Zobellia nedashkovskayae: one gene and its partner. The protein of the gene in region 1 interacts with the protein of each later gene in a pairwise test. Links are inferred from orthologs where the notes say so. Each region holds a gene or a part of one and is shown in the gene's direction. Other genes may lie near its edges. The genes, in order: recJ and IWB64_RS06190.

Region 1 (16,658 bases):
AGTTCATTTTAAAATATATCCAAAACACAATGGAATAAAACCATACAGAAACTGTCTCAAACTTGCAGAGATCTGCTCATCCAGAATGATAAGTGAAATTAGACTTATCAAAATGAGTACATAGGCTAATAAATCTTTGTTATCTTTCAACGAATCTTATTATTGATTAGAGTAAATGACTTCCGCTCAATCATATAACGTAAAACTTGGATTATTGGCTAATCATAAATGCTTAATTCTATAAAAAAAATTTAGAAAGTGACTTGTAGTATCAGTAATCTCGGTATTTCTTCAAAAACATTCTTATTCATCACAAATACAGACAAGATCAATTTCCAACTTCAAAATCTATCTATTAATCGTATTTTTGATTCTTACTAGAAACATAAAAAATTATGGGTACTACAAATCATATTACAACCAAATGGCTTGGCAACATGCAGTTCGAAAGCACGAACCCATCAGGTCTAACCTTAAAAATAGATGCGGGTCCGGATGATGGCGGCGAAGGAAAAGGATTGCGACCAAAAGCTTTAATGCTATCTGGTCTGGCAGGTTGTTCAGGTCTCGATGTAGCCGCGCTTATCAAAAAAATGAAGCTAGAGGTAGATGATTTTCATATTGAAACTATCGCCAATCTAACTGATGAGCATCCAAAATTTTACGATGCCGTTACCATAGAGTACCATTTTCACGGAAAAGACCTAGCGGAGAAAAAATTACAAAGAGCCGTAGACCTATCTGTAGAAAAGTATTGTGGTGTAATGCAGATGTTCCGTCAATTTGCAACATTAGAAATCAAGACTATTTTTCATAAGGACTAAGTTTAAAACCTAAAGTTAAAGCTCAAAATTAAAGTTCAAGAGTTAAACTTGATACTTAAACTTTCACACCCTATGCGCTGGACCATTAAACCAAAACCTCAACAAGATGCTATTGACCAATTGGCTAATGCGCTCAAGGTTGACGATTTAGTGGCTCAACTTTTATTGCAAAGGGGTATAACTACTTATGAGGCGGCTAAGAACTTTTTTCGACCAGAGTTAACTCATTTGCACGATCCTTTTTTAATGAAGGACATGCACATTGCGGTAGAACGCATTGAAGAAGCCATTGCCAATAATGAAAATATTTTGGTTTATGGCGATTATGATGTGGACGGTACCACTTCAGTAGCTTTGGTTTCTTCCTATTTGCTAAGCTATTACCCCAATGTTGCCACCTATATTCCAGACAGATATACCGAAGGGTATGGTGTCTCTTTTAAAGGGGTAGACTTTGCCGAAGACAACGATTTTTCGTTGATTATCGCACTAGATTGTGGTGTAAAGGCTATTGACAAGGTGGCTTATGCGAAAGAAAAAGGAATAGATTTTATTATTTGTGATCACCACAGACCCGGTAATTCGCTACCAGATGCGGTAGCAGTTCTTGACCCTAAACGTGATGATTGCAACTATCCATACGATGAGCTTTGTGGCTGTGGCGTTGGTTTTAAACTGATTCAGGCGTTAGGCTCCCGACAAGGGGAAACTGTTGAGGACCTAATTCCTTATCTTGATTTGGTTGCTACGGCCATTGGTGCAGATATTGTTCCGATGACAGGCGAGAACCGCGTATTGGCCTATTTTGGACTTCGGGTAATTAATACCAATCCCAGAATTGGCTTCAAGGCCATTATTAATCAAATAAAAAAATCGGTACTTACTATTACAGATGTAGTGTTCATTATCGCTCCGCGGATAAATGCCGCTGGCCGAATGGAACATGGGCAACATGCTGTAAACCTGTTGACCGAAACCAATTTCACCCAAGCCGAAACCTTTGCTGCCCAGATTGAAAAATTCAATCAAGACAGGCGTGGACTCGACAAAGAAATCACTGTAGAGGCCCTTGAACAGATTCTTCATAATAAAGAAGAAGAACGTTTTACTTCTGTAGTTTATAAAGACTCGTGGCACAAAGGCGTTATCGGTATTGTTGCTTCGCGACTTACCGAAACCTATTACCGTCCAACACTGGTCTTTACTAAAAGTGGCGATAAGTTGGCAGCTTCCGCACGTTCCGTAAAAGGTTTTGATGTGTATAACGCCTTACAGGGCTGTGCAGATTGCATTGAGCAGTTTGGAGGACATAAATATGCTGCCGGACTCACATTACTAGAAAATCAGTTCGAAAACTTCAAAGCACAATTCGAAAAAGTAGTCTCCGAAACCATAGACCCAAAATTGTTGATTCCAGAAATCTCCATAGATGCTCAATTAGATTTTAAGGATATTTCACCAAAACTGATGCGTATCCTAAAACAGTTCGCTCCTTTTGGGCCTGGTAACATGACTCCAACATTCATGTCAGAAAATCTAATAGATACAGGCTATGCAAAAGGTGTAGGTGAAGATGGGGCACATCTTAAGTTAGCTGCTACTCAAAACGGAATTGGTCCTATTGGAGGCATTGGTTTTAATATGGGTGATAAACTCCCCATAGTAGCCAACAAGAAACCTTTTAGTGCTGTCTTTTCTCTAGATGAAAATGAATGGCAAGGAAATATAAGCTTGCAGATGAAATTAAAAGACATACAATGAAAATAGAACACCTCGCCATCTGGGTATCTGACCTTGAAGCCACGCGTCATTTTTACGAGCATTACTTTGATGCTGTTTGCGGAGAACGGTATCACAATCCAAATAAAAACTTCACGTCTCACTTTTTAAGTTTTGATGAAGGCTCGCGATTGGAGCTTATGCACAAACCGGAAATCACAAAGGCATCAGATTCTACAGAAGAACATTTGGGCTTTATTCATTTTGCGCTCTCCGTAGGTTCAAAAGAAAAAGTAGATGCCATTACCGAGCAACTTAGGTCTGACGGATTTCAAATTCCTGGTGAACCGAGAACTACAGGAGACGGTTATTATGAAAGCGTTATCCAAGACCCAGAAGGCAACCGGATTGAAATTACCATTTAACGGATTTCTTACTACGCAGTCCATCGATAAGCCCTATATAAATTAGGCTTGTTAATGCTTTTGCTCGGTTACTCTAAATAAAATTACAAACTACTTGGTTGGTTTTGATTTCTACAGTGCTTTACAAGCATATAATTATCACATTTCGCATTTAAAAAATAACCGTTCGTCGATGAAGTGCCCTTACACAGTGAATTCAAGGCTTTAAAAAACTGACTACTCAGTCGGTTTTAGGAAACAGTAACTTAAACGGCCTTTTGTATTTTAAGCGTACCGTTCATCGGATTATAATAATATCTTTGCGCCTTATTTCTATCGAAAAAGCGCGTTTATGGATCCTTATGCAGCCTTACGTTATAAAGAATTCAACATCTTTTTGTTGGTTCGTTTTGCTATGGTATTTGCATGGTCTATGCAGTTCATTGTTATAGAGTGGCAAGTATATTCCATGACCAAAGACCCACTTTCTTTGGGTATTATTGGGCTTATGGAAGTGATTCCAGCTGTATCCATGGCTCTTTTTGCAGGGCATATTGTAGATCAAAAAGAGAAACGTAATCTTTTAATAAAATGCATTTTGGGTTTCTCAGTAATCAGTTTTGGGCTCTTTATGCTCAGTTGGCCTTCTATGGAAGATAAGCTAGAAACCAAGACCATTTTATACGGTATTTACTTTTTGGTTTTCCTAGGTGGTATTGTTCGTTCGTTTCTTGGGCCAACCATATTCTCTTTAATAGCCTTAATCGTTCCTAAGAAAATATACCCCAATGCTGCAACATGGAGCAGTACTACTTGGCAATTGGCTTCCGTTTTAGGACCTGCTTTAGCTGGGTTTTCTATTAGCTGGATTGGCGTTCATTGGTCTATGTGCCTCATTTTTGGTTTCTCAATACTGGCATTGATATCCTTATTTCAAATTTCGACAAAACCCATTCTTAACCCTAAAATAGGAGAACCGGTATTTGAAAGTTTACGAGAAGGACTTCGGTTTGTATTCAGTACCAAAGCTGTTTTTGGAGCATTAACATTAGATATGATTGCAGTACTTTTTGGAGGCGCGGTAGCGCTTTTACCAATCTTTGCACAAGATATTCTGCACGTAGGTTCAGAAGGCTTTGGTGTTTTACGAGCCGCACCAGCGGTTGGCGCAGCACTTACCATGTTGGGGTCTACGCGATTTCCATTACATAAAAATGCCGGTAAGAAATTACTGTTCGCGGTATTTGGTTTTGGCCTCTGTATGATTGTTTTTGGCCTTTCTACCTACTTCTGGCTTTCAGTAATCGCCTTGTTCTTAAGTGGTGCAGTAGATGGTGTTTCTATGATTATTCGTCAGACAATATTGCAACTTAAAACTCCGGATAACATGCGAGGACGTGTTGCATCCGTTAACTCTATGTTTGTTGGGTCTTCTAATGAACTAGGAGCTTTTGAAAGCGGAGTAACAGCAAAACTGATGGGTACGGTAACCGCAGTGGTTTTTGGTGGTGCTATGACCTTAATTACAGTAGGTGCCACAGCTATTGTTTCACCTTCATTTAGAAAACTAGACTTACAGAAAGATATTGATGAGCACGAAGCTAATGAGTAGGTTCATATTTTTCAAGGCTTAGCTTTTCCCCATCAAAAACAGCATAAGTATAATAATGAATCCAATCGCCTAAATTGGTGTATTTTGAATTCTCACCTACCTTTATTTCCATAGGCAAGTGGCGGTGACCAAAAATAAAATGGTCATAATGCTCTGTTTCTAGCTTACGCTTGGCATACTGCACCAACCATTCATTGTCTTCGCCTAAAAACTTGGCATCGTCATCTCCTGAAATCAATTTATTTTTAACAGATAAATGTTTTGCAACTCGTACACCTATATCTGGATGCATCCATCTAAACAGCCATTTAGCTAAAGGATTGGTAAACACTTTCTTCATGCGTTTAAAGCCAATATCATTAGGTCCCAACCCATCTCCATGACCAATAAAAAAGGAAACTCCGTTAATATTGAATTGCTGTGGTTTATGAAAAACAGGAATATTAAGTTCTTCTTCAAAATAACCATCCATCCACAAATCATGATTTCCAACAAAGAAATAAATAGGGATACCAGAATCGGATATTTCGGCTAGTTTTCCCATTGTACGGGTAAAACCTTTAGGTACTACGGTTTTGTACTCCGCCCAAAAATCAAAAAGGTCACCCATTAAAAAAATGGCTGCGGCATCTTCTTTGATTTCATCTAACCACGCAACAAATTTCTTTTCACGCGGACGGCTTTCCGCCATAGTTGGCGCACCTAGGTGATTATCACTGGAAAAATAGACTTTTTTGCCTTGAGGAACGGTAATGGTTTTCATCTGATGTCAAATATAACGAATACCCTTTTGAGGAAGGTGTTATTGATTATCGGATGCGTACCACTCGGCAAACGAAGTATCGGTCTCTTGAAGCTTCAAAGAATGTAAACTTATATTCTCGGGCAACCTAGCTTTAATTTTCTTTGAAAAATCAATAACCATATTTTCACTGGTCGGTTGGTAATCTGCCAAAATAACGCTATGCCCTCTATCGGTCAATTCTTTTGCAAGCTCTACGTGTGGTGTGTTTTTATTAAAAACCGTAGCGTGATCAAACTGGTCCACAATTTCTTCTTTAACGATTTTCTTTAAATCACCAAAATCGATAACCATACCCTGCTTTACATGGCTTGTATCCGTAATTGGACGACCAATTACCGTTACCGATAATTTATAGCTGTGGCCATGCACATTTCTACACTTTCCGTCATAGCCGTAAAGCGCATGTCCGGTCTCAAAATTGAACTGTTTGGTAATTCTAATTTTACTCATGAAATAGGATTGTAGTGCAAAGGTATTCAATTTGTAAAACCAATCCGTTTATAGATTACATTTGCCGGCTTTTAAATTTTGTCCTAAGTGGAAGAACTGTATAATCAATTAGACTTTGCGGTGAAACCGCATTACGAAAAGATAATTTCTGATATCCTAGAAAACGGCTACAGTGTAGTTGATGATTTACTTTCCCCTGTCACTGTGAACGCCCTGCGAACAGACCTTTTAGAGAAATATGAAGATGACTTGTTTAAAAAAGCAGCCATTGGAAACCGACTAAACGAAGTGGTACAAACCGGAATACGCGGTGATTTTATTCTTTGGATGGACGAAAATGTAATAAATACCAGCCATAAATTTTTCTTTGACCGCATTAATGATTTAGCCTCTTATCTTAATAGAACCTGTTTTCTTGGCATTATGAGAAAAGAATTTCATTACGCCGTTTACCCTGAAGGGAAGTTTTACGCAAGACATCTAGACACCTTCCAAAATGATGACCGACGAAAACTTTCTATTGTCTGCTATTTGAACGAAGATGACTGGCAACCTGAACACGGTGGCGAATTAGTACTTTATCTGAATGGGGAAAACGGCGAAATTCCGAAAACCATCTATCCGCTTCCTGGCAGAGCGGTAATTTTTGAAAGTCGAGATATAGAGCACGAGGTGAAGCCTGCAAAACGCGAACGGCTGAGCATTACTGGCTGGCTAAAAACCCGCTAATCCGTTTAAATAAAGGGAAACTATCTCCTATATCTTTTTTTTGCGCGAACGCGATTTACAAAGTATATAACTACTACAAAAAGAGCGAGAAGTGGAAAAACAAGGTCGCCATTCAGGAAATCTAAAATATTCATAACTGAGATTTAAAAAAGTAAAACGTCAACGACAGTCGGTTATTGTTATTTTTTGAATTTAGATAATGCATTACGCGTAAAATCTGAAAGTACTAACTTACCACTTATGGCCGCCCGCTCAACCAAAAGATCGTTCCAATGATCCGTACCATGCCAAAGTGCTTTTTTCCATTCTTCAAGGGCTTCGGGATTGTAATCGGCTAGTTTCTGTACATGAAAATCCAGGTCCTTATCCAATTCCTTTGTATCATCAAACACTTTAGAAAAGAGACCCTTTTCCTGTGCCCAATAAGCACTCTTCCATTCGGTAGGTGCCAATGAGAGCTCAGAAATAGCGGCCGTTCCTATTTTTCGTTCCACCGCTGGAGCAATGACCAACGGAGCAATACCAATAGTAAGCTCGGACAAACGTATTGACGCCGCTTCAGATGCATAAACATAATCGCACGCAGCAACAAGACCTACGCCTCCACCTACTGTTTTACCTTGAACACGGCCTACAATGACCTTTTTACATTTGCGCATAGCATTGATTACATTGGCAAAACCACTAAAAAATACCTTGCCCTCTTCTAAAGTAGACACCGCCATAAGCTCATCAAAAGATGCACCTGCACAGAAAGCACGGTCTCCTTCAGATTTCAATACAATAACGGTTATATCATCATTATTAGAGAGTTTATCAATCTCCGCAGTCAAACGGCCCAATAGCTCAGCAGTAAAAGAATTACTGGCCGGATGACCAAACTCTATGGTAGCTATCTTATTATCTATTTTGATATAAAGGCTTCCGTTTTCTCGGGTAGTTCCCATAATTGTGATTTAAATGTTGAACAAATGTATCATCAAAATTACTCGTTTTGCACTAGAGGTCGAAACTTTCTGATAAACTTAACGACCAGAGCTCCCCCACGGATGACCATCCACACGGTAAAGGCAATCCAGATTCCGTATAAACCCAAATTCATATACTTTCCTATGAAGAGAACAGGAACAAAACCTAAAAAAGTAGCAGCTAGCAAGGTGTTTCTTAAGTATTTCATTTCACCCATCCCTTTAAAAATTCCATCAAAAATAAAGGCAATGGTATTCATTGGTAAACCTAAAATAATAATAAAAAATATGGCGTAAAAGGCATTAAGCACTACTGTTTCCTTAGAAAAAATAAGACCTATAGGTTTATAGAATAAAAACCCTACTACCATTAATAGTAAACTTACCAACAGACCATATAGCATTATCTTTTTTGCCAATTGCCATAAACCTTTATAGTTTTTCTCTCCCAAAAGCCTACCGCCCATAATATTTCCGGCAGCCGCATAGCCATCAATAAAAAAGGCAGAGAACAACCAAATATTAATTGCAATGGTATGTGCTCCTATAAATTTAGGACCCAGTTGCGTTGCTTCGCGAACTGCCAAAATCAATGCTGTATTTAACGCCAGAGCACGTACAAACAGATTAAGGCTCATGACTACCAACCTACCTAACTCATCGTGAATCGGTAATTTTAACTTAAGACTAATAGCTGTCTTGGTTACCAAAAGTATAAAGGCCATAACGGCCATGATTCCTTGTGCCAAAAGGCTTGCCCAAGCTGCACCTTCCAAATACATGGGTTCAATAATCCCTTCTATCCCGTAAACAAAGGCAAAATCAAGCCCAACATTTAGAACGGCCCCAACAATAGCAATCAGCATGGGATAGTAGGTATTCTGTAACCCGCGAAAAATACCCATAACGGCAAATACAAAAAGTGTGAGCGGAAAGCCCCAAACCCTTATAGAATAGTAAGAAACGCAATACTCTAGAATCTTGCCTGTGGCATTAAGTAGTTCAAAAATATCTTTGACGATAAAAATAGTAGACAACAGAACGACAATACTCAAACCTATATTCAAAAAGATAGCTTGCGCCGGCAACGTTTTTACCTCTTCTATACGTCCGGCACCTAAATATTGAGAAATAATGGCCGATATAGCGCTACGGGTCTGACCTAAAATCCATATTAACATGGAAAGAAAAGAACCAACAATACCAGCTGCTGCTAGCGATTCTAGCCCATCTACAGGAATATTACCCACAATAGCCGTATCCGTAATAGACAACAGCGGTTCTGCAATACCTGCAATCGTTGCTGGTATTGCTAATTTATTAATGGACTTAAAATTGATTTCGGCCTTCAAGGGGCCAAAATTACAACACTAATTCATAACAATGAAAGGGATGCTCGCTCTGTTTTGGAAAGAAAATATCACCCAAACGTTCAAAACCTCTAGTCTCATAAAATTTCTGGTTTCGCTTATTTTGGCTGAAAGTGTCTAGCCGTACCGATGCAAATTTATTTTCCCGCGCATAGTTTTCAGCAAAAGCCATCAACTTTTGGGCGTAGCCCTTACCCTGTAAATCAGGATGTACCGAAACTCTATGTATGTAGATATTATTGTTTGATGGTGTCAACCACTCAATAGGCACATATTCTTCGTCCATTAGTGTGGAGAGCACGATAGTACCGATTATTCGTCCATCTTCTTCCAAAACGTACAGTTCTCCTCGTTCAATATCTAACTCAAAAGCCTCTTTATTTGGGTAATCCTCGTTCCATTGGTAAATGCCGTTTTTAATCATTGCAGCGGCACATGCTCTAGTAATGTTGAGAATCTGAGGTATTTCCGATAACTTTGCTGACCTTACCATTTTTAGGATCCTATTTTAATTGTAAATTTAAACGATAAATCCAATAACATATGAAACATATACTAGTACCCATAGGTATTTCTCCCGATGCACACCAAACTTTACAATACGCTGTTGATTTTGCTGAGCAATTCGATTCTCGAGTTTATGTAATGGAGGTTTTTAATGTTTCTGTGGGAGCTGGTAAAAGTTTGGCCAATGTTACAAAAAAAGTAGCAGAAAGTGGAAAAGAACGATTAAAGGAAGTAATTGATAAAATTGATGCGAAAGGCGTTAATATCACTATTGCTACGTATAACGGTAGTATTGTAGATGGTTTAAAGGATATTGATAAAGAACTAGGCATAGATCTCATTATCATGGCTCCAAGAAGTAATGATGTTACGGAGGAATTTTATTTAGGCTATACCTCTGGAAAAATAATTAAACAGACAGATATACCAACTTTAATAGTTCCTAAAGGTCACGTAATGACGCCACCAAAGACTATTTTGACGGCTTTTAAATCTGGTATTCTTAAAAGAAACCGTATTCTATACCCGTTATTGGAAATCAAAAAGAAGTTTGGTTCTACGGTAAACTTGCTTTTAGTAAAGACACCTGGCTATTCCGATGATGATTTACGAATAAATACCGCATTGATGGACGCAAGCTCGCAAATAACCATGACAGAGGCGCCTACCACCTATCTTGGTGTTCTAGAACGTTTTGAATCACAACAACCAGATATGTTATGTGTTTTTAGACGTAAAAGAGGGTTTTTCAAAAAACTATGGGAAAAGAATACCATACAAAAATCTGAGTTTTCGGCCCGAGTTCCTGTACTTGTACTGAGCGTAAAAAAGGATTAAATAGGCAGCAGTAATTACTTGGCTCACAATTTTGATACTTAGTATAAAAGTATTTTCTTTACGCCAGCCTAAATGGGGGATTAGCTCAGCTGGCTAGAGCGCTTGCCTGGCAGGCAAGAGGTCACCGGTTCGACTCCGGTATTCTCCACCAAAAAAACCATCAATTTTTTATTGATGGTTTTTTTATATAAATTGATTCCTATCTTGTTAAATTATCCTGTTGGACAATCCTTTCATTTGTTTTTGTATCCAGACTTTCTATATTTGCTGCTAGCAGAAAATTCCCAAAAACAAAAGAAGTGAATCATAGTAAGCAAATAGTAAAATCAATTACAGCATTCTTGCTGTTTTGTGCATTACTGTTTCCTTCTACTGTTGAACTTTTTCACTTTTTTGAAGGTCATGAACATGAAGTTTGTAACGATAGTAGTGAGCATTACCACGAGGCTCCTACAGATTGTAATGTTTACCATATACAACTAACTTCATTCAATTACGACTTTTCTGTATTACCGGATATTATTCGTTTTGAATATGCTCAACGTGATGAGCAGCTTTTTTCTTCCGTAGTCATTGACTCTTATTCAAAGACTAATTTCCAATTAAGGGCACCCCCAATAGTTTAGTAAAATACTTCTTATTACTATGTGAACAAGCCGGTTTGTATCGTTTAAAAAACGACACTGACAATGCAATTTATTATTCATTTCGAATAATATTATTACAGATGCTTGCTTTAACTATAGTAGCATATTACTCTATTTATTTAAGAGACATTACATCCACTAAACTTTTATTTTGGGAACAAATTTGAAACGTAATATTTCCTATTTTCTCTTAACTGCCTTTATTTTATTACGGGTAGTTAACCTGCACATGGCTTCTCATGCTCTAACCGATTCGGAAATGGAGCATTGTGAGCTGTGTACGCTTATTTCTAGCTCCAACCAAGATACTCCCATCTACCAAGACGTTTTGGTATCAAAAATTGTCAAAACTGATTTTTCTATACTACACGAACAGAAATCAGAAAGTAAGTACCTTGCACCTTATCATAAAAACATACTCTGGGTATATTTCTACAACAAACCACCTCCTGTTATTTTCTTGGGATAAATACGTCTTTTCGCAAACTATTTTTATATAACCGCCTGCCTATATATGTGATTTTTAGGTAGAATTGGCTGTATAAAAACATCCTTGTAGACGCTTACTATCCCTCTTATTTTCGGACTCTTTCTACTCCTTTTTTGGTCTTTTATAACTACACCTATTCAACTGGACTCAATCATTTATTGGGAAAATTGATTATCAGTCAATTATAAAAAATCTCTAGGGCAATTTTATCAATCTCAAGTGATTCAACATCCATTCATGCACAAAACTAAAATTAGCTTTAAATGGCGATTCTTAATTTTTTTAGGCGCTCTAAGCTTTTTCTATATAGGGTCATCACAAGAAATTAATGGTCATGTTTTGAACGTCAAAGGTTTTCCTATCATAGGTGCCACGGTCAAGACATCACCTAGCTCAAAGTATACGACAACAGATTCGGAAGGATATTTTCAAATACACATTCAGCCTAACGATTCCATTCTATTTCTAAATATAAAGCACTTAGCTCATGCTCCAGTACAAATAACCTTAAGTGAATTGAAAACCTCATCTTCCATGACTATTACCATGCCAGATGCCGTTACAAATTTAGACGAGGTAACCGTGGTACAATCTAGAATATTACAACGGGCCATTAATCAATCACAGTCCATTGTCATCATTGACCAAGACTTTATCTCAAAAAATAATACGGGAACTTTTGCAGGTGCCCTAGCATCTATACCAGGAATAAACACTATGAATGTAGGGGTTGCTATTGCAAAACCCATCATAAGAGGAATGGGTTTCAATCGCATCTTGGTAAACAATCGTGGTATTAAGCAAGAGGGGCAACAATGGGGTGCAGATCACGGACTTGAAATAGACCCCTTCGATATTGAAAACGTAGAAATAATAAAAGGCCCAGCTTCCTTACTCTACGGGTCAGATGGTATGGGTGGGGTCATCAATATTACAGAAGGCACACGATTAGCTGAAAATGGCAATAATATTGAACTGAGTTCTTCCTATCAGACCAATAACGGTGCTATTTCAAATTCTCTTGAATGGAAAGGAAAGCATAACAACTGGTTCTATAGTGCCAGGTCTACCTATCAAGACTATGGCGATTATACCGTTCCTTCCGATGAGTTCACCTATGCCGGTTTTAACCTACCCATTTATGACAACAGGCTTAAAAATACCGCAGGCAAGGAACTTCATTTTAGTGGTGCTATTGGTTATGATTCTGAAAATTTCGAATCCAGTTTACATCTATCCAGCTTCAACCAAAAAGCGGGAATTTTTACTGGGGCAATAGGACTACCAAGAGCTTACAACCTTCAGCATAATGGTGAGTACAGAGATATAGATGTTCCTCGCCAAGAAAATAGTCATCATGCCATTACAAGCAATACCACTCTAAATTTTGGACCTCATAGTTTAGAATTGGACTTAGGATATCAGAGAAATAATAGAGAGGAATTATCGTTTCCCGGGGCTCACGGAATATCGCCAGAACAGGTAGACTCCAATCTTGCACTAGGTCTTTATTTAGACACCTACACCGCCAATTTACGATTTGGTCTAAACCCGAACCCCAATCATCAACTCATGTTTGGAACGCAATTGCAACATATGCGGAATAACAAAGATGGTTTTGAATACTTACTCCCCGTTTTTAAAAGTTTTCAGCTTGGCCTGTACCATTACCAATCTATAGATATTTCTAATAATTGGATGACAAATTTTGGTGTTCGTTACGATATAGGCTCTCATGATATTGAACGTCATTTACAACCAATATATGACCCAGGAACATTATTGCCAACAGGAGAATTCACAGAAAGAACGCCTGAATTCGAGCGCAGCTTTGACAACATAAGTGCATCGGCAGGCCTATCATATAAAGCCAATAGTCAAAACCATATAAAACTAAACCTGGGGAATAGTTTTAGGTTTCCTACGGCCATAGAATTATCTAGCAACGGAGTTCATCATGGTAATTTCAGACATGAATTGGGCGACCCTAATTTAGGTGTGGAAAGGGGCTATCAAGCAGATGTTACGTATTTGCACCAATCTAAATCCCTATTTCTAGAAGTAGCCGCTTTCTATGGATATTACACCGATTATATCTATCTGTCTCCGACCGGAAATTTTTCACCTCTAGCATCAGGAGGAACCTTGTGGGAGTACAGGCAAGACAATGCGATTTTTAACGGTTTTGAAATCACCGCAGGCTATGAATTCCCTTTCCAGCTACATGCCGATCTGGCCTTAGATTTTGTTCAAAACCTAAATCTGAACAGTAACCTAGGCCTGCCATTGACTCCCCAACCGGCAGTAGTGGGCAAACTGGAATATGATTTTGCCGAATTCAAACGTGTAAAAAACACTTCGTTTTATCTTTCCGGTCGCTACAATTTTCAACAGAACAGAACGGACAGAAACGAAAGGGAAACCCCAGACAGTTTCATTCTTGATATGGGAATTGCCTTTGATGTAATAATTGCCAATCAAAAAATTAAATGCATCCTAGGCGCCAATAACTTACTCAATACGGCCTATTTCAATCATATCAGCCGTTACCGGTTACTGAATTTACCAGAACAAGGGCGCAATTTCATATTTACTGTAAATGTCCCCATAAGCCTCTAAATCCACCTATAAATTATATAGAACAATAAATCCAATATGAATTCAAAAATGAAAAACAGATGAAAAAAATTACACTATTATCTCTCTTCTATCTATTTCTATTTTCCTCTTGTTTAAACGAGGATAAAGAAGATGAAATTGACTTAGAAGCTCCCTCTATATTACCCTACGCTAGCAACGCAAGTGTGCAACCGGAGTATTTTCTTAAGACGGACACCAATACCAATGAAATTCCCGTAGCTTTTTCCATTACGGATGCTACAGGTATTCAAGAAATAAAACTAGAATCGCATAGTGGTTTTGATGGTCATACCCATGGAAAAACAGCTTCTACGGTAAATTTAAAATTCAAGCTATTTAGCCATAGCGAAGTCATTGAAGCGGAACAAATAACAGACCCTACACTTTTTAACTATTCTACTAGTATTTTCTGGGATGACCGTAATCCGGACATAGATGAAGATGAGCTTATTTTGGGTGGACCCTATCACTTTTCAATTCAAGCGACCGATGTAGAAGGGAACGAGACGAAGTATTCCGACAACTCTACCTATCACACTACGCTATATCTTAATACAACCTACGCACCGCAGGTAGAACTAACAGATTTAGATATCGCCAACGAGAACATTGTGGGTAAAGTATATCGCAATACAGATCATAACGCTTCATCTGATATTTCTTTTCTATGGATTTATATAGAAGAACCAAGTACAGAAAATACGGGTCAAGAAGGTACCATTCTAAAGGAATGGGTCTGGGGTGAATCAAATTGGCCGCATCAGTACCGAGCAAATGAAGGCGACACCCTTCCTGACGCCCAGGAGATTGACCTACAAAGCCTATTCGCCAACAATTCTGACTTTTTCACAAAACTACAAGGCAATACGCTGGTAGTATGGGCGGAAGACACTAACGGAAATATATCAGTAAATCAATTTAATAACTAACTAAAAATGAAAAACATGAAACAATCAATTTTAAAAATTTCTGTCTTTGCAGTAGCATTCGGTTTATTTACCGCTTGTAGTAATGATGACAACATTATTGTTGACGACGAGTCGATTATTGAAGAACCTTCCGATACCGATTCGGAAGAACTGGAATTCCAGGATATGGAAAGTGACTGGGTACGATTATCACTGTTAACCGATGATTCTATAGACCTTATGCAAGCCGATTCGGGCGAAATTACCTATAGTGTTGATGCCGTATTTGTTGAAGGCGAAAGCTTTTACACCACTAATTCCGGGCGCTACTTAGCAGCTATTGATCGCGCAGGTGGGCAAGTACGCTTTTTTGATTCAGGTATCTCAAACCATGAAGACCATGGCCATGAATATGAAGCCCAATGGGCCAGCGCGGAATTCAGCAGCCTTTTACCAACTCATTATACGGGTTCAGAAGGAGATATTGTAATCTTTAATGATGGCGATGGGTCTATTGTATATGTTGACGAAGAGTCACTAGAAATCCCTTCATATCAACCCGAAGTTTACATGCTTGAAAATACTGTGGCACACCATGGCGCTGCTGTAAGATTGGATAACGGCATGTTCGTTGCAACCTTCAAAAACACTGATGAAGCCGGTGGTATTCCACAAATGGTGAAATTTATTGATGAAGAAGGTACTGTTATAGACGATAATGGTGGCATTGAAGTTGAAAGTATTCACGGAGTTGCTGTGAACGGTGACTATGGCGTTTTTGGTTCTACCGATGGAATAATACTAGTGGATACTGAGACCAATATGGATTTAATTGAAAACATAGAAGGTCTTAATGCTGATTCTGGCAACTGGTTGGCATCTATTAAAGGCCATGACGAATCCGATCATTTCTTTGCTAGAGCAGGTAATTTAGGTGTTTTTATGATTGACCCTGAGACAAAAGAATTAGCAAATATTTATTCAGGTGATGATGTATCCGGAGACTTGTTCAACTTTGATGGTCATTATTATATTCTATATACAAGTGATAATACAATTCATGTTTTTGATGCTGAAACAGGAACTGAACTTATAAGTCGTACGGTTGAAATAGCCAATATTCCAGAACTTGCCAATACAACAGAAGCTTCAAACGCAAACGCCTTAGATGAAGACCTTAGTCCGGTAATAGTGAGTTCCGATAAGTTTCTTTATGTATTAGCCCCTAATAGAGTTCAAATAAAAGTATTACAGATTGAAAACTTAGAGCATGTACATACCATTGAACTAGAAACACCTGTAAACAATATTAAGATTAATGGGTTCTCTATAGAAGGAGATCAAGACGCAGAGCACGACCATTAATTAAAATCAGAATAGTTTTGTTCATAAAAAAACCCACCAATAGTTATTGGTGGGTTTTTAATATTGGCTCTAACATAAAATTCATTATAAACTACCGCTTATTCGGCACTCGGTATATTCAATTTCATTTCGGTCCATTCCTTAACTATTTCATCAACGACAATATTCCCAACAGTATAGGCGGTTTCAAATGCAGGAATCCCTTGCTCAGGATATGGGGCGGTGGTACTCCACGAGGCGGATTGACCTTCTGGAGGCATTGTATAATTACTAACCGTTCTCAAGACCATGACCCTATTTGTTTTCACCAAACCTGCATGTTCTAGGCGCTGAAGTGCAGTTAAGGTGCCACTGTCTTCCATATTTGAGGTCATAAAATTTTT
Region 2 (16,678 bases), 150 kb from region 1 along the record:
GCATCTTTAAAAAAGTCCCTAATTACAATTTCGGCTTATACAGTTTTGTTTATTTCAAATCAGCCAGCCCTCAAACATACTATTAAATGTCCCGCCTACATACGCTTTGATGATACAGGATTAAAATAACGTATCTTTGCCCACTTATACGCAATAGAATTCGCTTGCCTAAATCAGTTTATCATCAATGAAGAATATTAGAAACTTTTGTATTATAGCCCATATTGACCACGGTAAAAGCACCTTGGCAGATCGTTTATTAGATTTTACGGGAGCTGTTACCGATCGAGAGAAGAAAGAACAGCTACTTGACAGTATGGATTTGGAACGTGAACGTGGTATAACCATAAAGAGTCACGCTATTCAAATGGAGTACACTTATAAAGGTGAGGAATATATTCTTAATTTAATAGACACTCCTGGCCATGTTGACTTCTCTTATGAAGTGTCTAGATCAATTGCTGCCTGTGAAGGCGCTCTTTTAGTTGTAGATGCTGCCCAAAGTATTCAAGCACAGACCATTTCTAATTTATATTTAGCATTAGAGAATGATTTAGAAATCATTCCTGTTTTGAACAAGGTAGATTTACCAAGTGCCAATCCAGAAGAAGTTACTGATGATATCGTAGATCTATTAGGCTGTAAAGCGGAAGAAGTAATTCCTGCAAGTGCTAAAACAGGGATTGGTATTGAAGAAATTCTTTCGGCTATTATAGAGCGTATTCCTGCGCCTACGGGTAATGTAGATGAGTCTTTACAAGCACTTGTTTTTGATTCTGTATACAATCCGTTTCGTGGCGTTGAAACCTATTTTAGGGTTATTAATGGCGAAATAAAAAAGGGACAAAAAATAAAATTTGTTGCTACTGATAAAGATTACTACGCTGATGAAGTAGGAACTTTAAAGTTGACACAAGAAATAAAGAAAAGTGTAAAAGCCGGTGATGTAGGGTATTTGATTACAGGTATTAAAGATGCACGTGAAGTAAAAGTTGGTGATACTATTACAGACGCGGCGAACCCTACAAAAAATGCAATAGCAGGTTTTGAGGATGTTAAGCCTATGGTTTTTGCTGGTATTTACCCTGTAGATACGGATGAGTTTGAAGAATTACGTTCTTCTATGGAAAAGTTGCAATTAAATGACGCCTCATTGGTGTTTGCTCCTGAAAGCAGTGCTGCCCTTGGTTTTGGATTCAGATGTGGTTTTTTAGGAATGCTTCACATGGAGATTATTCAAGAGCGCTTAGAGCGTGAGTTTAATATGACCGTAATTACTACGGTACCAAACGTTAGTTACCATGCATTTACGCGTAAAAATCCTGATATACCAATTGTTGTAAACAACCCTACTGATTTACCAGATCCGTCAAGTATTGATCATGTAGAGGAGCCTTATATAAAAGCTACGATTATTACGAAAGCCGATTTTGTAGGTAACGTAATGTCTTTATGTATTGAAAAAAGAGGAGTGATAACAAATCAAACCTATTTGACCACGGAACGTGTTGAGCTTACTTTTGACATGCCTTTGGCCGAGATTGTTTTTGATTTCTATGATCGCTTAAAAACTGTTTCAAAAGGGTATGCCTCTTTTGATTACGCTCCTATAGGAATGCGTCCTTCTAAACTAGTACGTGTAGATATTTTACTAAATGCACAGCCCGTAGATGCCCTTTCGGCTTTACTACATGCAGACAATGCAGTGAACATTGGTAAGAAGATTTGCTCAAAATTAAAAGAACTTATACCACGGCAACAGTTTGATATTCCGATTCAAGCGGCTATTGGTGCAAAAATAATATCTAGAGAAACTACCAAAGCCTTACGAAAAGATGTAACGGCCAAATGTTATGGTGGTGATATTTCTCGTAAACGTAAACTTTTGGAGAAACAAAAGAAAGGTAAAAAACGTATGCGCCAAGTAGGTAATGTAGAAGTTCCTCAAGAAGCCTTTATGGCAGTGTTAAAGTTAAACGATTAAAAATAATCCCTTGCTCGAAAGAACAAGGGATTTTTTCATATAATAGTTTTTAATGCTACTCCTTTATAGCTAAAATATTCTCACCTTCCATAAGTGTGGTGTTACCTAATAATTCTCCTACAGTAAATGTATCCGTCCCTTCATCATCAGCATATATAACAATATAGGAATCTTCTGATTTCATCCAAGTAAATGTAGTTTCAAAATCTAATTCACCATTATAGCTCTCTGAATAATCACCAGATAAATCTGATTTAAACACCCACTTATCTTCATAATTTGTGGTTGATTGTCCATCAAAAGTGGTACTTGATTCCATTAACCAAGTACCGATAATTACATCAGTGTCATCTTCATCTTTAGAACAACTAGTAAAGGCTACGGTACTCGCTAAAGCGAAAAATAAAAATAGTTTCTTCATAATAGATTTGGTTAAAATAGTATAGATTAAGTGATAATAAAACGGCTCATACTTTAGAATATTGCCGTAATACAATTAACAAAAAAAATCTATGTCATACCCTTTACGAAATGGTGTTCAATGTAAATTATTCTAAATCAAATACTTCTGTTATTCCTACGTATAAATATTCTTTTTCTTACAAATATTTCAAATTTTGGGCAATTTTTAATGTTAGTATCTGTTTTAATAGTGTAAAACTATTTCGCAAAAAATGACCACGTATATAGCCCATTTTAACGCAAAGCACAGAACGATTCCTTCGGAACAGAATTCCATATTTATCTGGCAACAAGAAAGTGGTGAGATAGATATTAATCTACTGGAAGATAAAATTAAAAGGGAATCATCTATACATTTTTATAGCCTTGCAGGAGATGAATACATAGACGTGAAGCAAGATGATATAGATATATTTGTTTACAAGACCATGCCTTTTTCAGGCTAGTCTTAGAGTATTACTTCCTCCAAATCATTATTCAAGAAGAATCATAAAACGTATTTAAGTATGGATATGCCTAATTATCTTGGTCTATTCTTCTTCTTTTTGGTCAATTTCAACTTCGTCCTTTGTTTCATCAACATCAAATACTTTTCCTAAGTAAACCAATCGGTATTTATCTGTGATGTCCTCAAAGTCAGTGCTAAAACTAGAAATGATCTGTAAATCACCTTTTGGCGTTTTCAAGAAGATAGGTACAATATTTTCATCTGCTTTGGTAATTTCTATTAGTGCCTCGTAATGTTCCTTATCCTTTAATTCTATCTCATGCACTGCAGGAAATTTTCTTGCGGTTTCCGTTAATTTGATAAAGTCATCGGTATGTGAAAACAGTCCTTCTTTAGGATTATTTTCTGGATTATTCATCTCATCGGCATTTACCAACCTAAAAGAACCATTAGCTCCAAAATCTTTACTAAAATTATTAACCGCATACTTATTAATCTCAGAGTTCCCTGTCAATGCCATAAGATAGCCTACATCATTAAGTTCTATATTGTCTGTCAGTGTATCAGAATAAATATTTGCGGTAAAAGCCTCAAGGCCTAATTTCTTGGCTTTGTTTATGTTTGTTTGATTATTATCAATTAAAACTACATGACGGTTGTTCTTATTAAGATAATCCGCAATAAGACGAGATGCTTTTGATGCTCCTATAATTAGTATACCTTCCGATTTGGTCAAAAACACACCTACAGATTTCGCAAATAAACGTGCTGTAGTGGCGTTCAAGAGAACCGTTCCCAATACAATCATGAATACCAAAGGTGTAATAAATTCAGCACCAGGCTCTCCTTTAGCGAGAAGCTTAGAACCAAACAGTGAGGCAATACCGGCAGCAACGATACCTCTTGGCCCAACCCATCCTATAAAAAGTTTTTCATTGAATTTCAGGTTTGAACCGGATGAACTTAGAAAGACACCTAGCGGTCTAATCACAAAAACAATAATAGCAAACAGAGCTGCAGTTCTCCAATTAAAAATCAATTCAAGGTCAGAGATATTAATATTCGCGGCCAATAAAATAAACAAGATAGAAATCAATAAAATACTTAATGATTCTTTGAAGTATAAGAGTTCTTTAATGTTTGGAAGATCCGTATTACCCATAACCATACCCATAACAACGACTGCTAAAAGACCAGATTCATGTGCAAAGGAATCGGACATTACAAAAACAAGAAGCACTGTAGAAAGCGATGCCACGTTCAATAAATAATGCGGAATAAAATTCTTTTTAATAGCAAAGGTTAGCGCATGTGCGAATGTAAAACCAAACGTGAAACCAAAAAGTAAAATCTTACCGAACTCTATTAAAGCGGTTATTGTATAGGCTTTCCCCTCTCCTACACTTATGAATTCAAAAACCAATACGGCTGCCAAAGCTCCAATGGGATCAATTAATATTCCCTCCCATTTCAATACTGCCGAAACATCTTTCTTTAAAGGGATATTTCTTAAGATGGGTGTTATTACCGTAGGTCCCGTAACAATAATTAAAGCCGAAAACAAGAAAGAAACCTGCCAGCTCAACCCAAAAATATAGTGCGCGGCAATCCCTGCACAAACAAATGTGACCAATGACCCTAACGTAATTAGTTTCGTTATAACTGGACCTACATTTCTAATTTCCGAACGTTTTAGAGTTAACCCGCCTTCAAAAAGAATAATACTTATGGCAAGCGAAACAAAATAGTAGAGTGAATCGCCAGGGAAGAGTCCTATTTCTCCATTCCAGATAGGCTCTATGAGTTTTTGTCCATCAATAGTATACAAAGAGGCGATTGGCCCCACTAACAGCCCAATTAGGATTAAAGGAAGAATTGCAGGTAACTTTAGACGCCATGCAAACCACTGCGCTAATATTCCTAAAATGATGATTCCTGCAAGTTCTACCATAGCTTTTTCATTAAGATTGAAAAATAACTATTTTATCTGAAAAAATAGAATTGAATAAGTCAAGATATTCCTTTTTTATTATTATGCTATATTGGGCTCCCGTTATCTAATCATGGCATCAGAACTACAACCGTTTAAAACTATTTTATTTGGCTTTGCTTTCTCTCCTTCTTTGAGGGCTAATGTTATTGAAACTGCGCGTATCGCAAATTTCTTTGGTGCGAAGCTGATATTATTACATGTAGGAGAAAAGTCATCGGAGAAATCGAATCAAATTAATCAGATTCTTGAGCAAACGGCGCATAAAAATTTAGAAGTAGAAATTCAATGGGAAAGTGGTGATCCATATGATGTGATTTCAAATACTTGCAAAACATCAAAAATTGATTTATTGATTCTTGGTGCCATGCAACATGAAAACATGTTTAAGTTTTATGTGGGTTCCATAGCAAGAAAACTAACCCGTAAAGTGTGTTGTTCTGTTTTGCTTCTCATAAAACCATCTGCCGAACGCGTACCTTGTAAGCATATTGTTGTAAATGGCCTTGATGCACCTGAAACCCATTTTGCCATAACCAATGCTTTTTATGCCGCTAATGCCCTTGGTGCGCAGCAGTTGACCATCGTAGAAGAGATATTACAAAAAGAAATACATGTAACGGTAGAAGATGATCGCTCGCTTAAAAAAGCGAACCTAATGAAGGAACGCTTAAAGCATCGCGAAGAATCTAGAGTACGTAAGATAATTAATAACCTACCTCCATATCTAACAGATAACATTACCGTAAAAACACAAAGTATTTTTGGTAAAAGAGGGTATTCTATTGGACATTATGCAGAAGTGGTTAGGGCTGATCTATTGATTATGAACGCCCCTTCTAAAACCGGTTTTTTAGACCGTTTGTTTCCTCATGATATTGAATACATACTTTCAGACCTACCAACCGACCTTTTAATCATAAGAAAAACTAATTGACTCAAAAAACCAGTCACTCCAAGACTTTTACAAAAGCACTTCCTAAAAATTTATTTTCTGGTTTTGTAGTATCTCTAATAGCCCTACCATTAGGTTTGGGTCTGGCTTTAGCAAGCGAGGCTCCGCCTATATCAGGTATTATTGCGGCGGTAGTTGGTGGTCTGGTGGTCTCTATCCTGGGTGGTTCCAACGTCACAATTACTGGTCCGGGTAATGGATTGGTTATTGTACTCTTGGGTGCTATTACAACTCTTGGTGGTGGTAATATGTACCAGGGCTACCTATTTACCCTTGCGGCCATTGTTATATCCGGTATTTTGATGTTACTCTTAGGATTTCTTAAACTGGGAAGGTTGGCCGACTTTTTTCCTGCTTCCGCCATTGAGGGAATGCTTGCTGCAATAGGACTCGGAATCTTATCAAAGCAATTTCATATCATGGTCGGAAACAATGAGGCCTCTGGAAGTATTGTTGCCCTTTTAGGAAAAATACCAGTGGCTATCGTTGCGTTATTTCAGAATCCTGATAGCAGTATGCTTATTGCGGCGGCAATAGGTATTATCAGTCTACTAATTATGATTTTTTATTCCAAAATAAGGAATCCTTTCTTCCATCTAGTACCTGCCCCAATGTGGATTTTAATTCTATCCATTGGATTTAGTTACTTTTTTGTGTGGACGGATGCTCCCTACCCAATGAATGATGAATATTTGGTAAACATACCTGATGATGCCATTAGAAACATGGCTTTTCCTGATTTCTCCAAGATTTTAGAAACAGATTTTATTCTTGCTGTTTTAGCTATAACCCTAATTGCCAGTATTGAATCCTTATTAAGTATTAAAGCGGTAGATAAGCTTGATCCTCTTAGCAGACGTTCAAATGTTAACAAAGACCTTAAAGCTCTTGGGCTAGCAACAACACTAAGTGGTTTAGTAGGCGGTTTAAATGTAGTAACCGTTATTGCCAGAAGTTCTGTAAACGTAAATAACGGCGCTACAAATCGCTCGGCAAATTTATTTCATGCGCTCTTTTTGGTCATCTTTATTTTGCTGTTTCAAGACCAATTAAGACGAATTCCCCTCGCAGCATTAGCTGCAATTTTAGTCTATACGGGTTATAAATTAGCAACCCCAAAAACTCTTCAAAAAATTGCTAAAATCGGTAAAGAACAAATTCTCATATTCTTGGCCACGCTATTAACTACATTGTTCACCAATTTAATTACAGGAATAAGCGTTGGTATTTTGGTGACATTTATTGTTCATGTGCTGATGAACAAAAGCATGTCCTTGTTTCTTAGCCATATTTCAAAACCAAACGTGCTTCTTTTTAAGGAAAACGAAGGCGGAAATTTTTATGTGAGTATTAAATACTTCTGTAACTTTTTGAATTTCTATAAGTTGAAAAATAAATTAGATGTTATTCCAGAAACCGAGAACGTCATTTTAGATTTTTCACTCTGCACTTTCGTAGATCATACTGCTATGGAAGGTTTGGAAAACTACGCCGAAACTTTTTCCAAAAAAGGAGGTAGTTTAGAAATTATTGGCCTTGACAAGCACGGAGCTGATTCAACACATCCTTTTGCTATACGAAAAGTGCTTCCAATTCATAAACTAAAACAAATTGGTCGGTACTTTACCAAAAGACAAGGCCTATTAGAAAGTACTGCAAAAGAGCTTAAATGGACCTATAACGCTAAGAAAAACAAAAAAACTAAGTTCTTAAGTAGCTTTGTTTTCTTTAGAAGACGTCAAATTCCATATATCTACAATACCCTGTCTGATAAACAAGGTAAATACAATCTGTTTGACGTAGAGTTTACAGAAGGTGCCTTTATAGCCTACGAGGTGGTAAAAACCACTGTAATGCATATGCAACTAGAAGATGAAATTCCTGTTTTCACTTTAGATAAAGAAGGCCTTTTAGACTTTAAATACAGCTTAGCTGGTTTCAAAGATATTGACCTTGATGACCACCCTGATTTTAATAAAAGATTCTACCTAAGCGGAGAAAATCCAGAAAATATTAAAGCATTGTTCACTGATGAGTTAATTTTGTTTTTAGAAAGTAACCTTTACTATCATATAGAATCTAATGGCTCATCCCTTTTAATTCTAAAGAAAGAAAGGCTACTTAGTGTTACTGAAATAAAAGCAATGCTCTATTTCAGCAAGCAACTTTGTGAGTTGGTTAGCAGTACAGTCGTCGTCAGCGCATAATTACAATACCGTTTAAACTAGCTTCGCATTATTAAATTTCAGCATATAAAATGAAAGTCTGTATAGCCGAAAAACCATCTGTAGCAAGAGAAATTGCTTCCGTTCTTGGGTGCAACACCAAGCGTGATGGGTATTATGAAGGTAATGGTTATGCTGTAACATATACGTTTGGGCACCTTTGCACGCTTAAGGAACCAAACGATTACAAACCGCATTGGAAAAGCTGGGATTTAAACAATTTACCCATGCTTCCAGAACGCTTTGAAACTAAAGTTTCTAAAGATTCTGGTATTACAAAACAGTTTAAAATTATAAAACAGTTATTTGATAAAGCAGATGTTGTTATAAATTGTGGGGATGCCGGCCAAGAAGGAGAGCTAATACAACGTTGGGTTTTAAATCAAGCAAATTATAAGGGTAAGGTGGAAAGACTTTGGATTTCTTCGCTTACAACCGAAGCCATAAAAGAAGGTTTTACTAACCTAAAGCCATCTGAAGATTACGATAATTTATATTACGCAGGTTTTTCCCGAGCCATCGGAGATTGGCTTTTAGGCATGAATGCCACTCGTTTATACACTTTAAAACATGGTGGTTACAAGCAAGTATTATCTGTTGGCCGTGTGCAAACACCAACATTAGCTATGTTAGTTAACCGGTTTAAGGAAATAGAAAATTTTAAACCACAACCGTATTGGGAATTGCAAACTCTCTATCGCGATACTTTATTTAGCTACGAAGAAGGGCGTTTTCTTAAGGTTGAAGACGGAGAAAAACTAGCAAATATTGTAAAAGAACACGATTTTGAAATTGTATCTATCACTAAAAAGGCAGGAAATGAATACGCTCCAAAGCTGTTTGACTTAACCGGCTTACAAGTATATTGTAATACGAAATTTGGCTTTTCTGCAGATGAAACTTTAAAGATTGTCCAAAAACTATACGAACAAAAAGTAGTTACTTATCCTAGAGTTGACACCACGTTTTTACCAAACGATGTATACCCAAAAGTACCCGGAATACTTCAAAAATTAACGAATTACGCAGCTTTAACAGCGCCATTGCATGGAAAAAAATTAAAGAAAACGAAAAAGGTTTTCGATGATAGTAAAGTAACGGATCACCACGCAATAATACCAACTGGGCAGCAAATGAATTTGCAATACAACCAGCAACAGGTTTATAATATCATTGTACGCCGTTTTATTGCCGTGTTTTATCCAGATTGTAAAGTCTCAAACACTACAGTAATTGGTAAAGCCGAAAAAGTAAAGTTTAAAACTACAGGAAAAGAGATTTTAGAAAAAGGTTGGCGTGTTGTTTTTGAAACTCCAGATTCTCCGTCTAAAGAATCAGGAATACTACCAACTTTCGTAAAAGGCGAAAAAGGACCACATGAGCCCTCGTTTTTAGAAAAACAGACCAAGCCACCAAATCAATTTACTGAGGCCTCCCTCCTACGCGCTATGGAAACCGCAGGAAAGCAGGTTGATGATGACGAGCTTCGCGAGATTATGAAAGAAAACGGTATTGGCCGTCCTTCTACTCGCGCCAATATTATTGAAACATTATTTCGAAGAAAGTATATAAAACGAAATAAGAAGCAAGTCATCCCAACAGTTATTGGCATACAACTAATAGACACCATTCAAAATGAACTATTAAAATCTGCTGAGCTCACTGGTAAATGGGAAAAGCAATTAAAAGACATTGAAAAAGGAACGTTTAGTGCTGGAAGCTTCATTAAACAGATGAAACAAATGGTAGACCGTTTGGTGTACGAAGTACGAAGTGAAACCAAGAAAGCCAATATCTCGTCCGTAAATAATAAACCTGCTGGCGCAAAGAAAAGAGTAACCAAGAAAACCTCGGGAATAACGGCAGAAAAATGTCCAAAATGTAAGAATGGATCACTTCTTAAAGGGAAAACAGCCTATGGTTGTTCCGAATTTAAAAAGACTTGCGACTTTGTTATTCCATTTATATTTGAGGGTAAAACCATTTCAGAAAAACAATACGTAAGATTATTACAAAAAGGGTCTACCGTAAATCTAAAGGGCTTTAAAGTGAATGATGCCACTGTTGAAGGACTTGTTAGATTTGATGATGATTTTAAACTAAAGTTAGAGCCTAAAAAACATTTACCTCCTAAAAATGTTAAGGTTTCAACAACCACTTCAGAAGAAAATATTTGTCCAAAATGTAACAAAGGCACTATTTTAAAAGGGAAAACGGCTTATGGTTGCAGTGAATATAAAACTGGTTGTGATTTTAGATTCAGTTATGATGAGATTCGTAAAAAAGCTAATGGGCACCAACTAACAAAGGATTTGGTTTATAAAATACTTCAAGAAAACTAACCGTATTGGTATTCCTTATGGGTAAATAATTATTCTACTATAAGAGTTGAAGTATCCTTCTATTTTTTTTGGAATATTATCTAATGCCCCTATATGAGAAACGCTTCCTTTACGGGCAGAAACAAGAATAAAAAGGTCATTAACCTGAATTTCTTTGGAAATTATTAAAAAGTCATCCCAATTGGTCAGGTTATTAAACGTAAGGGATAATTTAATCTTCCTGCTTGTTAAATACTCTTTTATATACTTTTCGGTATCATCGTTACAATACAGCACTATAGGCACACTTATTTCAGAAGCTAGTAATACAATTTTGTCTACCCACTGTTTAAAACCTTTCTCCCTTTCAGCCAATTTTGGAACTGCTAATAGTATACGTCTATGGTTGGTTAAAGGCACATGAAAGTGGCAAATAAATAAAAGTTTATCTGTTTGGTTCAATACGCTATCCATCTTTTCGCCAACTAATTTTTCTATGAACCCGGTGTTTTCCGGCCAACCCATAATAATAGTATCTACCATAGTTTCACGAGCTGTACGCACAATTCCCGCAGCGGGGTTTAGGTCTATTGTTGCCGCTAAATTGGCTACCGTTTCTGAGGCTGTTGCTTCTTTTACCAAAAGCTCTAAACGCTCCTTGGATTTCATAATATTCCTTTCAGCCTGAATGTTGTTTGGTACTACGGTTAGAATGGTAATGGGGTGCGTAGATTTTTTGTCCTTTATTAAAATAGCGAACTCTAAGGCTTTATCCATATTAGCAGGATTCGCAATAGGCATTAGTATGTGCTCGTTTTTAAATACAGTAGTCATTGATTCTTCGTCAAATTCTTCAGCCTCTGAATCAACAACAATTCGTTTTGCCGCTTTTTCTGTAACAAAAGAGGCTATGATGCAGGTAAAAAGTATAAGAATTACGGTTCCGTTTAAGATATTACTATCTAATATTTTCGCTTTATAACCCACCAAGATTACCGCTAATGTTGCCGCGGCATGGGCGCTACTTAGTCCAAAAATCAAATTGCGTTGGTTAACAGAGTATTTATACACCACTTGCGTTACAAAAGCAGCTAGCCATTTCCCAAAAATTGAAACTACCGTTAATGTTGCAGCAATAATAAGTGCCATGGGACCGCTAAGAATCACCTTTATATCTACTAACATGCCAACGCTAATCAGGAAAAAAGGGATAAAAAGTGAGTTGCCAATAAACTCTATGCGATTCATAAGTGCGGATGAGTGCGGTATAAGCCTATTTAATGCTAAACCTGATACGAATGCACCTATTATGGGTTCAAAACCTGCAACTTCGGCTAGAAAAGCAGCAAAGAAAATAATAGCTAACACAAAAATGTAATGCGAGTGTTTTTCGGTCTGCATTTTCTGAAAGAACCAAGCGGCTACTTTTGGTACCACCTTGAACATTATCAATGAAAAGACAATGAGGGAAACAATCATCTTAACCCAGAAACCTAAACCTAAGTTACCTTCATGAGACCCCATAATAACCGCTAAGATTAGCAGAACGGCAGTGTCTGTCAATATCGTCCCGCCTACTGTTATGGCCACAGCCTGATTCTTAGAAACCCCAATCCTACTCACTATAGGGTAAGTCACCAAGGTATGTGTGGAAAACATACTCGCGGTTAAAAAACTGGCATCCACACCATACCCTAAAATATAATGGCAAACCGGAAAACCTACAATCAAAGGAATACTAAAGGTTAGAAGGCCAAAAAGTAAACTTTTGTTTCTGTACGCCCTGAATTCGTTAATATCTAATTCAAGTCCTGCTATGAACATAATATATAAAAGACCAATAGTAGAAAAGACTTGTACAAAGAGTCCTTCTTCCAATAACTGTAACCCGTGAGGTCCTATAATAATGCCCGATAGAATGAGGCCAATAATTCCGGGTACACGAATTTTGCTCAGCAAAATGGGCGCCAGAAGTATGATAAAAAGAATTAGGGAAAATATTAAAACGGGATTGTCCAGTGGTAACCTGAAGTGTTCACCCAAATGATTTAAAAATTCTTCCATAGATTTCCAAATTAAAAATCACATAAACTCAAAGTCAGTTTTTTCGTAAAAACTCAACTTATTCTCGCTACAAAAGTGAATCAAGAGCAATGGCTAAAAAACAACAAAAATCGATCTGTACTTGTTAAATAAAACCCAATAAAATGCCAATGGTTCAAATATCTATAGCGCTTTTAATACTTTGTTATTCTCAATATATCTAGATGGAACTATACCCCATAGAAACAGGAAATTTTAAACTAGATGGTGGTGCTATGTTCGGCGTAGTACCAAAAGCCATTTGGCAACATACGAACCCCGCAGATGCCAACAATCAAATAGATATTGCTGCTCGCAGCTTACTTATTGAAGATGGTAATAGACTAATTTTGATTGACACAGGAATGGGCAACAAACAGTCCGATAAATTTTTTGGCTATTACAACCTTTGGGGAAACCATTCTATTGATAGCTCTCTAAAGAAATTGGGTTTTCATCGGGATGATATTACCGATGTCTTCTTAACACATCTGCATTTTGACCATTGCGGAGGATGCATTCAATGGAACAAAGACAGAACGGGCTATGAGCCCGCTTTTAAAAATGCTGTGTTCTGGACAAACGAAGACCATTGGAAATGGGCTACGGAACCCAATGCACGTGAAAAAGCTTCCTTTTTAAAGGAAAATCTTCTACCGATGCAAGAAAGCGGACAGCTGAAATTCATTGAAAGAACATCTGACAAGTTCCAGAGTGAATCAGAATTAGGTTTTGGCTTTCACTTTGTAGATGGCCATACGGACAAGCAGATGCTACCCCAGATTTCGTATAAAGGAAAACAATTGGTGTTTATGGCTGATTTATTACCTACCGTAGGACATATTCCTTTACCGTATGTGATGGGTTATGATACCAGGCCACTTTTAACCCTTGCAGAAAAAGAATTGTTTCTAAATAAAGCTGTTCAAGAAGAATACCTTTTGTTTTTTGAGCATGATGCACACAATCAGCTAGGTACTCTTAAGCAAACCGAAAAAGGAGTGAGATTAGATGACATCTACACCTTTGACCAAATTTTTAATTAAGGTCGTTAGTTCGTTCAACTAAAAAAGGACTTAATCACGAAAAATAATTTCGTATACGAAACTGTATTTTTACCAGTGTTTTATGGTACTAAGGTTAATAACCTATTTTTTTATAGCCGATTTTTAAAAAAGCATTTGAAACTAAAAATAAGTAGTTGAAATAGTAAAATGAAGGTTGTCATTTTGTTCCGGGTTCAAAATTATTCAACCTTTTTCAGATAAAAAAATCATAAAAACATTATGATTTGGTTAAAAAATTGTGCCAAATCTTACCTTTGCAGCCATTTATGTTAAACTACTGAGTTGGTTCATGGGCAGATAAAGCCTTTTTTTAACCATTCACTCACTATAATTTTAAAACTAAAACAAACACTAAACTCAATTCAATAATATGACTTCATTTTTTTCGAAACCTTTATTAGGTTTATCTGCTGCCCTTGTTCTTATGGGTTGTGGCTCTACAGCGTTAGTATCTACTCCAATTGAAAGTATTGATACTACTCCATTAAAAATATCCGATTTATCAGATGCCCAGAAAAAAAACTGGGGACATTTAGACCTTGTTTCCGATACCATTCCAGGTATGAGCGTTGATAAGGCCTATGCAGAAATTATAAAGAACAAAAAAGGTGAAACGGTTATCGTTGCCGTTCTTGATTCTGGTATGGATTTAAAGCATGAAGATTTAGATGATGTGCTCTGGACCAACAAAGGAGAAAAAGCTGGTGATGGTATTGACAACGATAAGAACGGTTATGTTGATGATATTCATGGATACAATTTTTTAGGCGAATCATACAATGAGCAACTAGAAGCTACGCGTATAGTGAGGTTAAAATTGGGCGATGCTTCACTACAGGCCAAAGCCAAAACAAAAGTTGATACCGAATATGCTAAAGCATTGCAACAAAAACAACAGTACGAGCAAATTTTTCAAACTGTTAAGAATGCCGATGATGCCGTTAAAAAGGAATTAGGCAAAGACCTTTACACCGCAAAAGACTTAGCGGGCATTGAAACAACAGATGAAGGCATGCTGCAAAATATTGCCATTTTAACTCAAATGTTGAGCTACGAAGATTCTATTCCTGAGGTTCTAGAGCAAGTTGAAGCAGGAGTAAAACACTTCTCCGATCAGTTGAACTATAACTACAATGTAGATTTCAATGGCCGTAAAGATGTAGGTGATGATCCTTATGACATTAATGATCTTGGTTATGGTAACGGAAACCCACAGAATCGCCAAGAAGATGAAAGCCACGGTACACACGTTGCCGGTATTATTGGAGCGGAGCGTAATAATGGCAAAGGAGCTAACGGTGTTGCAAACAATGTTGCAATAATGAGTATCCGTGCCGTTCCAAACGGTGATGAATATGACAAAGATATTGCTTTAGGTATTCGCTATGCAGTAGATAATGGAGCAAAAGTGATTAACGGTAGTTTCGGAAAATCTTTTTCTCCTGAAGCTAAATGGGTTTATGATGCTATTAAATATGCAGCAGAAAAAGACGTTCTTTTTGTACATGCAGCAGGTAATGAAGGTGCGGATTTAGATGATCCTGCCAACCCTAACTTTCCAAATGATCAAGTAGACAACGGTCCCGAAATTGCAGACAATGTTCTTACGGTAGGTGCATTATCGTCTAAATACGGTTCTGAAATGGTTGCTTCTTTCTCTAACTACGGTGATGTAAACGTTGATGTTTTTGCCCCAGGCGATGAAATTTATTCGTCAATGCCAGGTAATGACTATGAATTTCAAGGAGGTACTTCAATGGCATCCCCTGCCGTTGCCGGTGTTGCTGCCCTAATTCGTTCTTACTATCCAAAATTGACTGCTTCTCAGGTAAAGCATATAATTATGGAATCTGGTCTTGCGCCAACAACAAAAGTAATTTTGAGCGGTGATGCTTCTAAAACGGCTACCTTGGATGAAGTTTCTACTTCAGGTAAAATCGTAAATACTTACAATGCACTTATCATGGCCGATAACGTATCTACCGGTAAAATAAAACTATAATATACCATGAAGTATTTTTTTAAAGGGATTGCTGCCGTAATGCTCTTATTGAGCCAAGCGGCTATTGCACAAAACGGTTCGTACTGGCAACAGCATGTGGATTACAACATGGAAGTGGACATGAACGTAGAGAACTTTCTGTATACTGGTACCCAAAAACTGGTCTATACGAACAATTCTCCAGACGAGCTTACTCGCGTGTACTACCACTTATTTTTCAATGCCTTTCAACCTGGAAGTGAAATGGATATGCGTTTACAAAGCATTCCTGATCCAGATGGTAGAATGACCGATGAAGAAAAGAATAGCCGTATTGCTGCATTGAAGGAAAATGAAATCGGTTATCTCCATGCTACGTCACTAACTCAAGATGGCGTTAAAGTAGATTTTGTTGAAGAGGAAACCATATTGGTAGTTGAACTGGCAAAACCACTTCCTCCTGGTGGCAAAACCACTTTTGAAATGGAATTTAAAGGACAAGTTCCTGTTCAAGTACGTCGCTCAGGAAGAAATAGTGCGGAAGGTGTTGCGCTATCTATGAGCCAATGGTATCCAAAACTGGCCGAATATGATTTTGAAGGCTGGCATGCTGATCCATACATTGCACGTGAATTTCAAGGCGTTTGGGGCGATTTTGATGTAAAGTTGACTATTGATAAGAATTATGTAGTTGGAGGTACTGGTTACCTTCAAAACCCTCAAGAGATTGGTCATGGGTACGAAGCACCGGGCACCAAAGTGAAAAAACAAAAAGGAAAAACCCTTACTTGGCACTTTAAAGCACCAATGGTACATGATTTCATGTGGGCTGCCGATCCTGAATACATACATGATACTTTACAAGTTGAGAATGGGCCTATGCTTCACTTCTTGTACAAAGACAATAAGGATATTTTAGATAACTGGAAGAAACTTCAACCTAAGACTGCTGAGTTTATGAAGTTCTTCAGCAAGAATATTGGCGAGTATCCTTATGAGCAATATTCAGTTATTCAAGGAGGCGATGGTGGTATGGAGTATGCCATGGCAACTTTAATTACAGGAGAACGCAAATTTGGAAGCTTGGCTGGTGTTACTGCACACGAATTAGCGCATTCTTGGTTTCAGCATATTTTAGCTACCAATGAATCCAAACACGAATG

Evidence for each region.
Region 2: the proteins of recJ (region 1) and IWB64_RS06190 interact in binary tests that used the Escherichia coli proteins (3 or more experiments, as listed by UniProt). The link is inferred for Zobellia nedashkovskayae from one-to-one orthologs.

What each region holds. Positions count from the first base shown.
Region 1 is NZ_JADDXR010000002.1:1,579,329-1,595,986, reverse strand. The notes cover bases 268-3,240. They hold recJ (single-stranded-DNA-specific exonuclease RecJ), read left to right. Parts: upstream 268-896; coding sequence 897-2,585; downstream 2,586-3,240. Other genes in these bases: IWB64_RS06795 (VOC family protein), read left to right, coding at 2,582-2,968; IWB64_RS06805 (OsmC family protein), read left to right, coding at 396-824. Outside these bases: IWB64_RS06790 (MFS transporter), read left to right, coding at 3,300-4,559; IWB64_RS06785 (UDP-2,3-diacylglucosamine diphosphatase), read right to left, coding at 4,549-5,322; IWB64_RS06780 (6-pyruvoyl trahydropterin synthase family protein), read right to left, coding at 5,362-5,814; IWB64_RS06775 (2OG-Fe(II) oxygenase), read left to right, coding at 5,902-6,543; IWB64_RS06770 (enoyl-CoA hydratase/isomerase family protein), read right to left, coding at 6,723-7,490; IWB64_RS06765 (MATE family efflux transporter), read right to left, coding at 7,529-8,863; IWB64_RS06760 (GNAT family N-acetyltransferase), read right to left, coding at 8,874-9,374; IWB64_RS06755 (universal stress protein), read left to right, coding at 9,425-10,225; IWB64_RS06745 (hypothetical protein), read left to right, coding at 10,525-10,851; IWB64_RS06740 (hypothetical protein), read left to right, coding at 11,024-11,341; IWB64_RS06735 (TonB-dependent receptor), read left to right, coding at 11,600-13,981; IWB64_RS06730 (DUF4625 domain-containing protein), read left to right, coding at 14,041-14,931; IWB64_RS06725 (DUF5074 domain-containing protein), read left to right, coding at 14,947-16,275; IWB64_RS06720 (purine-nucleoside phosphorylase), read right to left, coding at 16,374-16,658. UniProt on the Escherichia coli protein: Single-stranded-DNA-specific exonuclease.
Region 2 is NZ_JADDXR010000002.1:1,441,475-1,458,152, reverse strand. The notes cover bases 7,759-10,751. They hold IWB64_RS06190 (type IA DNA topoisomerase), read left to right. Parts: upstream 7,759-8,096; coding sequence 8,097-10,406; downstream 10,407-10,751. Other genes in these bases: IWB64_RS06185 (cation:proton antiporter), read right to left, coding at 10,422-10,751; IWB64_RS06195 (SulP family inorganic anion transporter), read left to right, coding at 7,759-8,046. Outside these bases: lepA (translation elongation factor 4), read left to right, coding at 188-1,984; IWB64_RS06215 (hypothetical protein), read right to left, coding at 2,040-2,405; IWB64_RS06210 (GTP-binding protein LepA), read left to right, coding at 2,659-2,892; IWB64_RS06205 (cation:proton antiporter), read right to left, coding at 2,977-4,845; IWB64_RS06200 (universal stress protein), read left to right, coding at 4,958-5,821; more of IWB64_RS06195, read left to right, coding at 5,818-7,758; more of IWB64_RS06185, read right to left, coding at 10,752-12,449; IWB64_RS06180 (MBL fold metallo-hydrolase), read left to right, coding at 12,653-13,513; IWB64_RS06175 (S8 family peptidase), read left to right, coding at 13,905-15,536; IWB64_RS06170 (M1 family metallopeptidase), read left to right, coding at 15,543-16,678.